One region of the Ancylomarina subtilis genome, then DNA from elsewhere that is predicted to be linked to it. Evidence: riboswitches for the same ligand, from Rfam matches in the RefSeq annotation. Region 1 holds a riboswitch; each other region holds the start of a gene.
The links. A riboswitch is a leader RNA that binds a small molecule or an ion and turns the genes downstream of it on or off. The one in region 1 is predicted to bind cobalamin.
Positions count from the first base shown of each region.

Region 2: another riboswitch for cobalamin. It lies ahead of EV201_RS01845 (ribonucleoside triphosphate reductase); the one in region 1 lies ahead of EV201_RS00125 (TonB-dependent receptor plug domain-containing protein).
Region 3: another riboswitch for cobalamin. It lies ahead of EV201_RS04955 (precorrin-2 dehydrogenase/sirohydrochlorin ferrochelatase family protein); the one in region 1 lies ahead of EV201_RS00125 (TonB-dependent receptor plug domain-containing protein).

Region 1 covers NZ_SHKN01000001.1:28,247-31,426, reverse strand. The annotation lists gene EV201_RS00125 (TonB-dependent receptor plug domain-containing protein) at 1-1,188, opposite strand, end outside; cobalamin riboswitch at 1,354-1,561, opposite strand; gene EV201_RS00120 (nitrogenase component 1) at 1,649-2,953, opposite strand; gene EV201_RS00115 (nitrogenase component 1) at 2,922-3,180, opposite strand, start outside.
Region 2 covers NZ_SHKN01000001.1:440,611-443,790, forward strand. The annotation lists gene EV201_RS01845 (ribonucleoside triphosphate reductase) at 1-1,178, opposite strand, end outside; cobalamin riboswitch at 1,272-1,444, opposite strand; gene EV201_RS01850 (S9 family peptidase) at 1,667-3,180, opposite strand, start outside.
Region 3 covers NZ_SHKN01000001.1:1,205,956-1,209,135, reverse strand. The annotation lists gene EV201_RS04960 (sodium:solute symporter family protein) at 1-829, opposite strand, end outside; cobalamin riboswitch at 1,054-1,260, shown strand; gene EV201_RS04955 (precorrin-2 dehydrogenase/sirohydrochlorin ferrochelatase family protein) at 1,398-2,009, shown strand; gene cobA (uroporphyrinogen-III C-methyltransferase) at 2,047-2,808, shown strand; gene EV201_RS04945 (sirohydrochlorin chelatase) at 2,908-3,180, shown strand, end outside.

The sequences.
Region 1 (3,180 bases):
ATCTATTGCTTTGGTATTAATCTGTCCAAACAATCCTGTTGTTTGAGTCAAATAATTAGGACGATATGGTGCCGCTTCATCGCCAGCTAAACTCCACTTATTGGTTTCGTATAAATCATTTTTATTATCAACACCGAAAGCAAGAGAATGATCTCCCAATTTAAATGCATCCTGAAGAATAAAACCATAATTCTTATGAGTACTTTCAGTGTTTCCATATTTTGAATTGAAGGTTGTAGATTCTTCTTTGGAGTGAAAAGGAGAAAAACTCAAATTATGAATCCCCATCGTTCCCAACACATCTGCACTGGTTCTGTATTGGTTGATATCTTTTGAGTTCATACCATAAATGTGCCAAAATGAACCTGGCGTTTCAATGCCGTTGGCAATAAACACCGACTGATTCATATTGATTTTCCAATTTTCATTCAAAATGAAACCTAAACGAGCATTGGCATTGTGCCTTTCAAACTGAGAATGTTCCATTCTTTCACCATAGGTCGACTGATCGAGAATACTTTCAGCATCGCTTTTACCCCAAAAGTTCTTTTTACCAACTTTGTAGTCGTCTCCTTGCTTTTGATAATTGTAACTCACATCAAAATCCATCGATTCAGACAAAGAACCACCTACACTAAGATTACCTTTAAACGTTTTAAAACTTCCATAAGCAACACCTACCGAACCACTCATATCTTTATGGCTCTCTTTGGTTACAATATTTATAACTCCTGCCATTGCAGATGAACCATATTGTGCAGAAAATGGCCCCTTTAAAATTTCAACACGTTCAACATTCGACATATCAATTGTAGCGATATTTGTCGTTCCTGCTGGTCTGCCATCTATTAAAATGACATTGTACTTATTCGAAGTTGATGGTGCAAAACCTCGCATACTAATCGCTGATGACACGCCAGGATATTGGATAATATCAACACCAGCTGTCTTCTTAAGCAATTCCCCCATATCCAGCGCAGAAGTTGATTCAATTACCCTTCTGGTAATCACATCCACTTTTTGAGGCAAATCCTTTAATTTTGCGTTTACACGTGAAGCATTAATCTGTACTTCGTTTAGATTCAAATGACGAACTGCTGTTGTATCTACAACAGGTTCATCCTTAGCTTGAGATGCAAAATTCATAAATGAAAGCAATGCAAAAGCCGTTAAAAATGTTCTTTTCATGTTTGAGTTTAATAAAATGAAAAATGTTTTAACTAATGCAATGCAAACAGGGAGCTAAAAGAAAATTTGACAACATGACACAAAGGATCCCTTATGGAAAAACAATCCTGAATATCTGTATTGAGTCTATTTTCGTTCACTTGCTCTTTTTCCCGAAAGCAATGACTTGTATTAATTGCAAAGGCAGGTCTTCTGACTTATTCTACTTTTTGAGGCCTTCCCATCCGCTTAAAGCGAACAGTGGCATAGGTCGTTCAAAAAGCTTTTTTTAGAACTTACAGCTACGGGTATAGTTCCAGATTCTAACTGGATTCCCTTTTCATTTCAATCCTGAATAATGAGGAGTGAAATACCAAATGCGGTGCAAATATAGATAAATTTTAAACTTTATAAAGTAAAATAGGCCTTTAATATGACACCTTTCAGACGGTGTGACCAAACACTACAGACTCTCTAATTATCAGCGCTTAATAAACCTCAAGCCATTAATAATCTGTTCTAAAAGATACAGACAACCACTCACCCCTGTTAAGGCTCGCGGAATAACATGAGTGTAACCAAAACCAGGCAAACTGATCTCTATTCCAAACAAATTATCATTCTGTAATTGAGTCTGAGCGATGCTGTTAGCATCTGCTAAAAGTAAAGAGGAAAGCTCCAATTTCCCAACACTTCCCAGTCGGTCACCCAGATCTTTCTCCTCCAAAAACTGAAGTAGCTTCTTCTGATAGGGATCATTAGGAATCACATCAATTAAGTCGATACACTCGGGCAACATGCCCAAATAGGAATACAAAAAATGAGTCATTGAATAAGCGAATGAGGCTTCGGCCTTAATAGAAAAATAGGCTCCCTTAGGCAATCCTGTTAAAGAGTTAAAGCTGTAGATATTTGCAAAAGCGCGGGCTCTGGCTCTTTTAATATCTTCCAAAGCAGCATGAAAATCTACCCCCAATTGTTTACAAACCGAAAGTACCAAACTTTCAGTGGCATCAAAACCTATACACATACCTGTTTCCTGTTCCAGGTAAGGAATACCGTATTCTTTTTCCATCCACATAGCGGCTGGTTTGCCAAATTCAGGCTGTAAGATAATATTCAGCTCCGCTTCGGCAAAACGACTCAATTGGGCTGTAGAATCACCCGCTAACATCGTTGTTTTCACTGAAATGCCACACAAGGACAGCAAGCGTTTCATCTCTTGAACCTCTCCTTCGAAATACTTGTGGTAAATGGAAATTCCCACCAAATTTACACTTCGTGGATCTGTTTTGGACTTTTGTTGAGGAGCCAAACTTTGTAATACTTGCAATAGCGTATCGCTAAAGCCCTGATGAAAGGGAGCTGAAAACCCTGTATTTTCAATGCAAACACCCGCAAGATCAGGATAGGCATTCCTGAAATAGGCCTCCAAATCATCGCCAATTAAGGCCGCTCCCGGCGAATTCACCAGAGCCAGATAATTAAACTGGTCCTCCTTTATAAAATTAAGGACGCCTTCCAGTTTTTCCTTCGCGCCATACACAAAGTCATGATCGTCGAGAAATGTACAGGGGATTCGGTTCTGTCGAAAATAGTAGCGTTCGGGATTTGAAACCGGATCGTAGGAAAAACCCCGACACAATTGATCGCCTGAAACGGCGGCATGATAAAACTTGCATCCCGTTGGTCCATTCAATACAACAATACTATCTTTTATACCTTCAAGAGCAAACAAAGCTCCCGAAAAGGCATCAGGCAAAATACTTGGTAAAAAGGTCTCCATCGTTCTTCCAACTTTCCTTTATATGATTACTAAAAATTTCTTTCCATCTACTGGCTAATTCGATACCACTAAAAAAGCCACAACTTGGACTGTAGGGAATCGTGTCACATAGGAAATCCCCTTTAATTGTTGAAGTATTGTAATTGGTTAGCAGTATATCAGGCTTTAATTCTAATAAATCTTCACCCTGATTTACAAACTCGTAATTTTCAACCACCTTTATATCT
Region 2 (3,180 bases), 410 kb from region 1:
GATTTCAATTCGGTGGTATCCAGACGCAAACGGCAACACATCGAACGTACATCGTCGGGTGACATATCGGAATTCACAAAATTTGAGAAATAGGGAATGCCATACTTGGCTGTCATCTCCCAAATGGGCTGACGGTATTCGTTATTCCAGTCGAAATCTTTGGTGATGTTATAGGTCGGTATAGGGAATGAGAATATACGACCGCAGGCATCGCCCTCAGTCATCACTTCAGCAAAGGCTTTATTGAAGATATCCATTTCGTGCTGGTAGTCGCCATAAGTCGTTTCCTGCAATTCACCGCCAATAATCACAGCTGTGTCCTTCATGTTGTTGGGAATCTCCAAATCGAGGGTGATATTGGTAAAGGGGGTTTGAAACCCGACACGGGTGGGCACGTTCATATTAAAGACAAACTCCTGAAGTGCCTGTTTGACTTCCTTGTACGACAAATTGTCGTGACGAATGAAGGGTGACAGATAGGTGTCAAAATTAGAGAAGGCTTGGGCTCCGGCAGCTTCGCCCTGCATGGTATAAAAGAAATTGACGATCTGTCCCAGTAGGGTTCTCAGGTGTTTGGCAGGTTTGCTTTCAACCTTGCCCGGTACGCCTTTAAATCCAATTCGAATAATTTCCTGCAAATCCCATCCCACACAATAGACACTTACAAAGCCCAGGTCGTGAATGTGGAGTTTGCCTTGCTTGTGCGCCTGACCAATTTCGGTTGGATAAATTTTATTTAGCCAGTATTGCGAGCTGATGATTGTGGAAATGTGTTGATTCATCCCCTGCAATGAGTAGGATGAATTGGCACTCTCTTTAATTCGCCAGTCGTTATTGTTTAGGTAATCATCGATGATATCGATATTCGAAAAGAGCTCTTTTACATCCCTGATGCCCTCGTGTTGTTTTCGATAAATAATATAAGCCTTGGCAGCCTGATAGTGTTTCTGCTCGAAGAGTTCAAACTCGACAGCATCCTGAATGTCTTCGACACTGGGGGCATCCGTTTTAAGTTTTGCAATAACACTTTTCGTGATTTGATCGGCAAGGGCTCGGTTGGGCGAACCAACGGCACGTAAGGCTTTGAATACGGCAAAGGCAATTTTTTCCGATTCGAAGGCGACGATTCGACCGTCGCGTTTTTGTACTGTTTTAATAGCACCATTAATTTTCATCATGTCTTAAATTTTAAATTAAAGAATTAATGGTAGCTGGGGGTAGAATACAAGAAAGCAGTAAAGTCTTCCTAAGCTTTTTCTCCCGAAAGCTACGAATTACGATCAAAAATGACAGGTCTTCCGGCTTATTGCATTTTACTTGGCCTTCCCATACGCTTGAGGCAGACAGTGGCTTTTTAATAAGTAAAACCTAATTGCAATTTACGGCTGCGGGGACAGCTACTGATTTTAACAGTATTCCCTTGATCAATTTTGCTTTATAAAAGTAGAATGAAAATTGATATTCTAAATGAAAAAATCATTATAGTTATTAAGAAGTAATGAACAATGGTCATTTTGTTTGGTGATCTTAAGGTTTTGGATTTGTTTAAATGTATTATTTAAATTCAATCCTTTTTTTGGATAGGGCAAGATCGGGAGCAGTGTAAAAAAAAAATCCCGACTTGCCAAAGTAAGTCGGGATATCATTGTCTTATCAGTTATTAAAGCTATTTGTTGCTGGGCTGATCTTTTTGCATTTCGACATAATCAGCAGACGATCTGAAATCACCGATCAGATATTTACAGAAATATTCACCACGCAGCCAGAACGAGTATTCGCTCATATTACCAAAACCATGACGTTGGCCAGGGTATAAGAAGAAATCGAATCGTTTGTTTGCCTTAATTAGGGCATTGGCCATTCTGATGCTGTTGGCAGGATGAACATTGTTATCGATATCACCGGTAACAATCATCAATTTCCCTTTCAGGTTCTTAGCCAGGCTAGGGTTGGTGTCAATCTTGTATTGGAAAGTGGTATCACCTTTTTCGCTCACAACTTCTTTCACACCATGATGTGTTTCACTCCACCAGCGGTTGTAAATATTGTTATCGTGGTTCCCCGCGGCAGATACCGCTACTTTAAAGAAATCAGGATAAACCAACATAGCCGCCGTTGACATGAATCCACCCCCTGAGTGACCGTAAATTCCGACTTTATTGATATCAATAAAACTGTATCTGTCAGCCAATTGTTCGATACCCACTTTTTTGTCCTCCAAACCATAATCTCTTAGGTTGCCATAACCGTAGTTGTGATACCACTTAGATCGGGCAGGATGACCGCCACGGTTACCCATTGTCACTACAATAAAGCCTAATTGAGCCATACGGTCAGCTCTATCCATACGCACTGAGAAACTTTTGTAAACCGCTTCAGTTTGAGGTCCTGGATAAACGTAAGTTAGGATTGGGTACTTTTTATTAGGATCGAAATCGAATGGCTTGTACATTACGCCGTAAATATCAGTTACGCCATCGCCTGCTTTTACTTTAAAAGTCTCAGGGAATTTATAACCTGTCTCAAATAAGCGAGTTAAATCAGTTTCTTCAAGATCCATCAATTTCGTTCCTCTTGAATTGTAAAGTGCAGAAACAGGAGCAGAGTCAACTCTTGAAGAGTTATTTACAAAGTAGTGAGTTTGATCATTCAAATTTACTTTGTGATCGAAATCACCCTTATTAAGAAGTTTTAAACCTGTACCGTCAAAATTCACACGGTAAAGATGCGAGTAATAAGGGTCTTCACCTTTTTCGCGAGCATTCGCTGTAAAATAAAGGACACGGTTTTGCTCATCGATGCCCTGAATTCCGTCACAGTGCCATGGACCTGAAGTAATTTGGTTCTTTAGTTTTCCTTGACCATCGTAAAGGTAAAAATGAGCCCAGCCATCGCGTTCTGACCAATGGATCATTTCTTTTCCGTTATTTACCAATGCGAAAGGACTTCTGCCTTCGATATAAGTGTTTAAGCGTTCTTCTATAAGGATATTAACTTCACCGGTTGTGGTGTTAGCCGTACAGATATCCACACGTTTCATATCACGGCTAGTGCGTTTGAAATAAAGCAAATCACTTCCCTTATTCATCCATTTCGAGAATTTGACATCATCAGCCTCGTTACGCTTCTTTCTTGGAGCGGTCAAAATTGAAAGGGTCTGATCCTTGAACGCATTTGCTT
Region 3 (3,180 bases), 1.2 Mb from region 1:
CCATCAGATAAAGCGGAATATAGACCAGAAAGCTGAGTCCAATCATTTTACGCGCATCCTGGGGAGAACGCGCCGCTGATATGCGTTGCCAAACATTGGCTTGTATCATCCAGGCGCTGCCAAAGGTGATAATATAAACCATATTGTTTGAGAGCTGGTAACTGAATGAAAAGTAGTGTGTTAATTGTTTGTTTTTTGCAATATTCTCGATAGCCAATACGCCTCCGGAGTAATAGTAAGCATATCCGAAAACCAATACTGAAGCGGACAAAAGAAAGACAAATTGTATAATATCAGTTCGAACCACAGCCTTAAATCCTCCAAAAAAGGAATAAAGGAGGACAATAGCTGTTCCTATAATGGCCGATAACTTATAATCTAAGTGCAGAAATTTTTCGAAGAAAATACCAATACCCACAATTTGGGAGGCTGCCGTAATGGTCATGAAAAGAAAGATCAGAACTGAAAGCATTAAAGCAGGAGCTTTGCCATAGCGTTCTTCCAGAAGTTGGGGTTGGGTGATGCTGCCCACTTTTCGGATGGCTCTGGCAAATACAAAGAGTAGTCCGGTTGAAAACAGGACAGGCATGCCGTATATCCAAAAAGCACTGATCCCATTTTGATAGGAATGATCGGCTGTTTCAATTGCTGATCCGGCTCCCCACCACGAAGCGATAAAGGTGATTGCGAGTGCTACAAATGAGAGGGATCTGTTGGCCAGAAAATAGCCTTCTACTGAGTCACTCTTTTTCGAAAAGAGGGATGAACCGACAATGAGAATGACATAAAGGCTTAAAAGGGCAATGGATAATATTTGAAGTGAAGGCATGTGCTGTTTGAGTTTCTTTTATGGATTTATTCTGCATAGATAAGCAATTTATGATGGAATGATAAAAGAAGTGCTTCTAAATTGGCTGAATTCCTTATGAATGAAGCAGGCTTATTATGTTCTAGTGTATTCTTCAATTTCTAAACAGAAGCTTGCTGTTTTATAACAAGTATGAATAAGCCTAAAAAAATCTTGAATTCATTTTGGAGCGAATAAAAAACCACTACATTTGACACAGTTTTGGTGAAAGCTTCATCTTCGATTGAGCTTTAAAAGGGAATCCGGTTAAAATCCGGGACAGCCCCCGCTACTGTAAGTTTTTTATGGTTTTTACCACATCCACTGTTCGCATTTCGCGGATGGGAAGGAAAGAAACCGATCATTCGATCTACGAAACAAGTCAGGAAACCTGCCAAAATGGTAATCAAACCTAAAACTCTTGGGGAAGGGAGTTGTTTGTTGATATGTTATCATCTGCAATAGTTTTTTACACCCCAATTCGTAGACGTTCGATTACCGTGCTATCGATTTTTTTTAAGATCGAATTATTCATTAATACAAATGCACGATGAGCTGGTACCCTGTAAGCCTGAATTTAAAGGGCAGAAATTGTTTAGTTGTAGGCGGAGGTAAAGTTGCTGAACGAAAGTTGAAGTCTTTGATTAAGGCAGAAGCTGAGGTGACGCTTATTGCCCCAAATTTGAGTGTTGAATTACAGACCATGCATGAGGCAAGGACGTTTCATTACTTGAAAAGTACCTATCAGAAAAATGATGTGAATGGTTTTTTTCTGGTGATTGCAGCAACCGATTGTTCCCAAACCAATTCTCGAATAGGTGCTGATGCCGAGGCAGAATCGATCCTGTTTAATTCTGTTAATTCAAGGGCTTATTCCAATTTTTATCCGGCTGCAGCAAGCCAGTGTGGCGATATTCAAATAGCTGTTTCTTCAAATGGCCAAAACCCCTATTTAGCTAAGAAAATCCGTAAATATCTCGATCAGAAATTTGATAACTCTTTGAAAGAAGAGGTTATGGAATTGGGACGTCTGAGAAATCAGTTCGTCAAAGAGACTACCGGATTAAGTGAAAAGGAAAAGAAGGCATTTATGAAAGACAATCTACTGGAGAAGGTGGAAGCCTTTTTGGATAAGATTGATGGACATACCTGGGAATTATAAAGCTGATAAACACTTTTGAGATATTAAGAAAAGAACAATGAACGGAAAAGTATATATAACCGGCGCGGGCCCGGGAGATAAGGGCTTAATAACCGTAAAGGCTGCTGAAGCCTTAAAAATTGCCGATGTCGTATTCTACGACTACCTGGTAAATATTGAATTGCTTGACTATTGCAAAGACGCTTGTGAAAGCATTTATGTGGGTAAAAAACACAAGAAACACACCTGTCCGCAGGAAGACATTAATCAAATGATTGTGGATTATGCCAAGATGGGAAAAACGGTTGTGCGTTTAAAAGGTGGCGATCCCTACGTATTTGGAAGAGGGAGCGAGGAGGCGATTAAATTGCTTGAGAACGGAATTGAATTTGAAGAGATTCCCGGGATTACTTCGGGGATTGCTGCGCCTGCTTATGCCGGTATTCCGGTTACGGCTCGCAATGTGTCTTCATCAGTTGCTTTTTTCACAGGACACCCTCCGGTAAGCCGCGAAAGAGATTTGCAATGGGATAAAATTTCGACAGGCATCGATACCCTTGTCTTTTATATGGGTATTACCAATGCGCCAACTATCGTCAACAATTTGATGGAACACGGACGCTCAAAAGAAACTCCGGTAGCTCTAATTCGATGGGGCACCTGTCCCGAACAGGAAGTTGTGAAAGGCGAGTTGCATAATATCGTTGCAAAAATGGAAGAATTGGATTTTCGTCCGCCAGCCATTATGGTTGTAGGCGAAGTGGTTTCTATATCAGATAAACTGATGGCTGTAGCTGAAGAAGCTCAGATGACTTATTAAGGTCTGAAAGTTGAAAAGTCGAAAGGTCTAAAAGTTAAAGAGTGAAAAGTGAATGAGTCAAGTTAATTATTTCATGGCTCACAACTCAAATCTAAAATTATGAAAGGAATCTTACTGTGCGGACACGGGACGCGCGTTCAAGTTGGAGAATTAGCATTTAAAGTATTTGCAGAGAAATTTGCAAACACAATCACCGATTACGAAGTTGAATATGGTTTTTTGGAACTTTCGGAACCTAACTTTGAGCAGGGCATCAGCAAGCTTAAAGCTAAAGGTGTAGAGGAAATTATTGCCGTGCCGGTTTTCTTATTCAATGGCGTGCATATTGCTTCTGATATTCCGAATATGCTGCATGAGCTTCAGGAAAAGCAT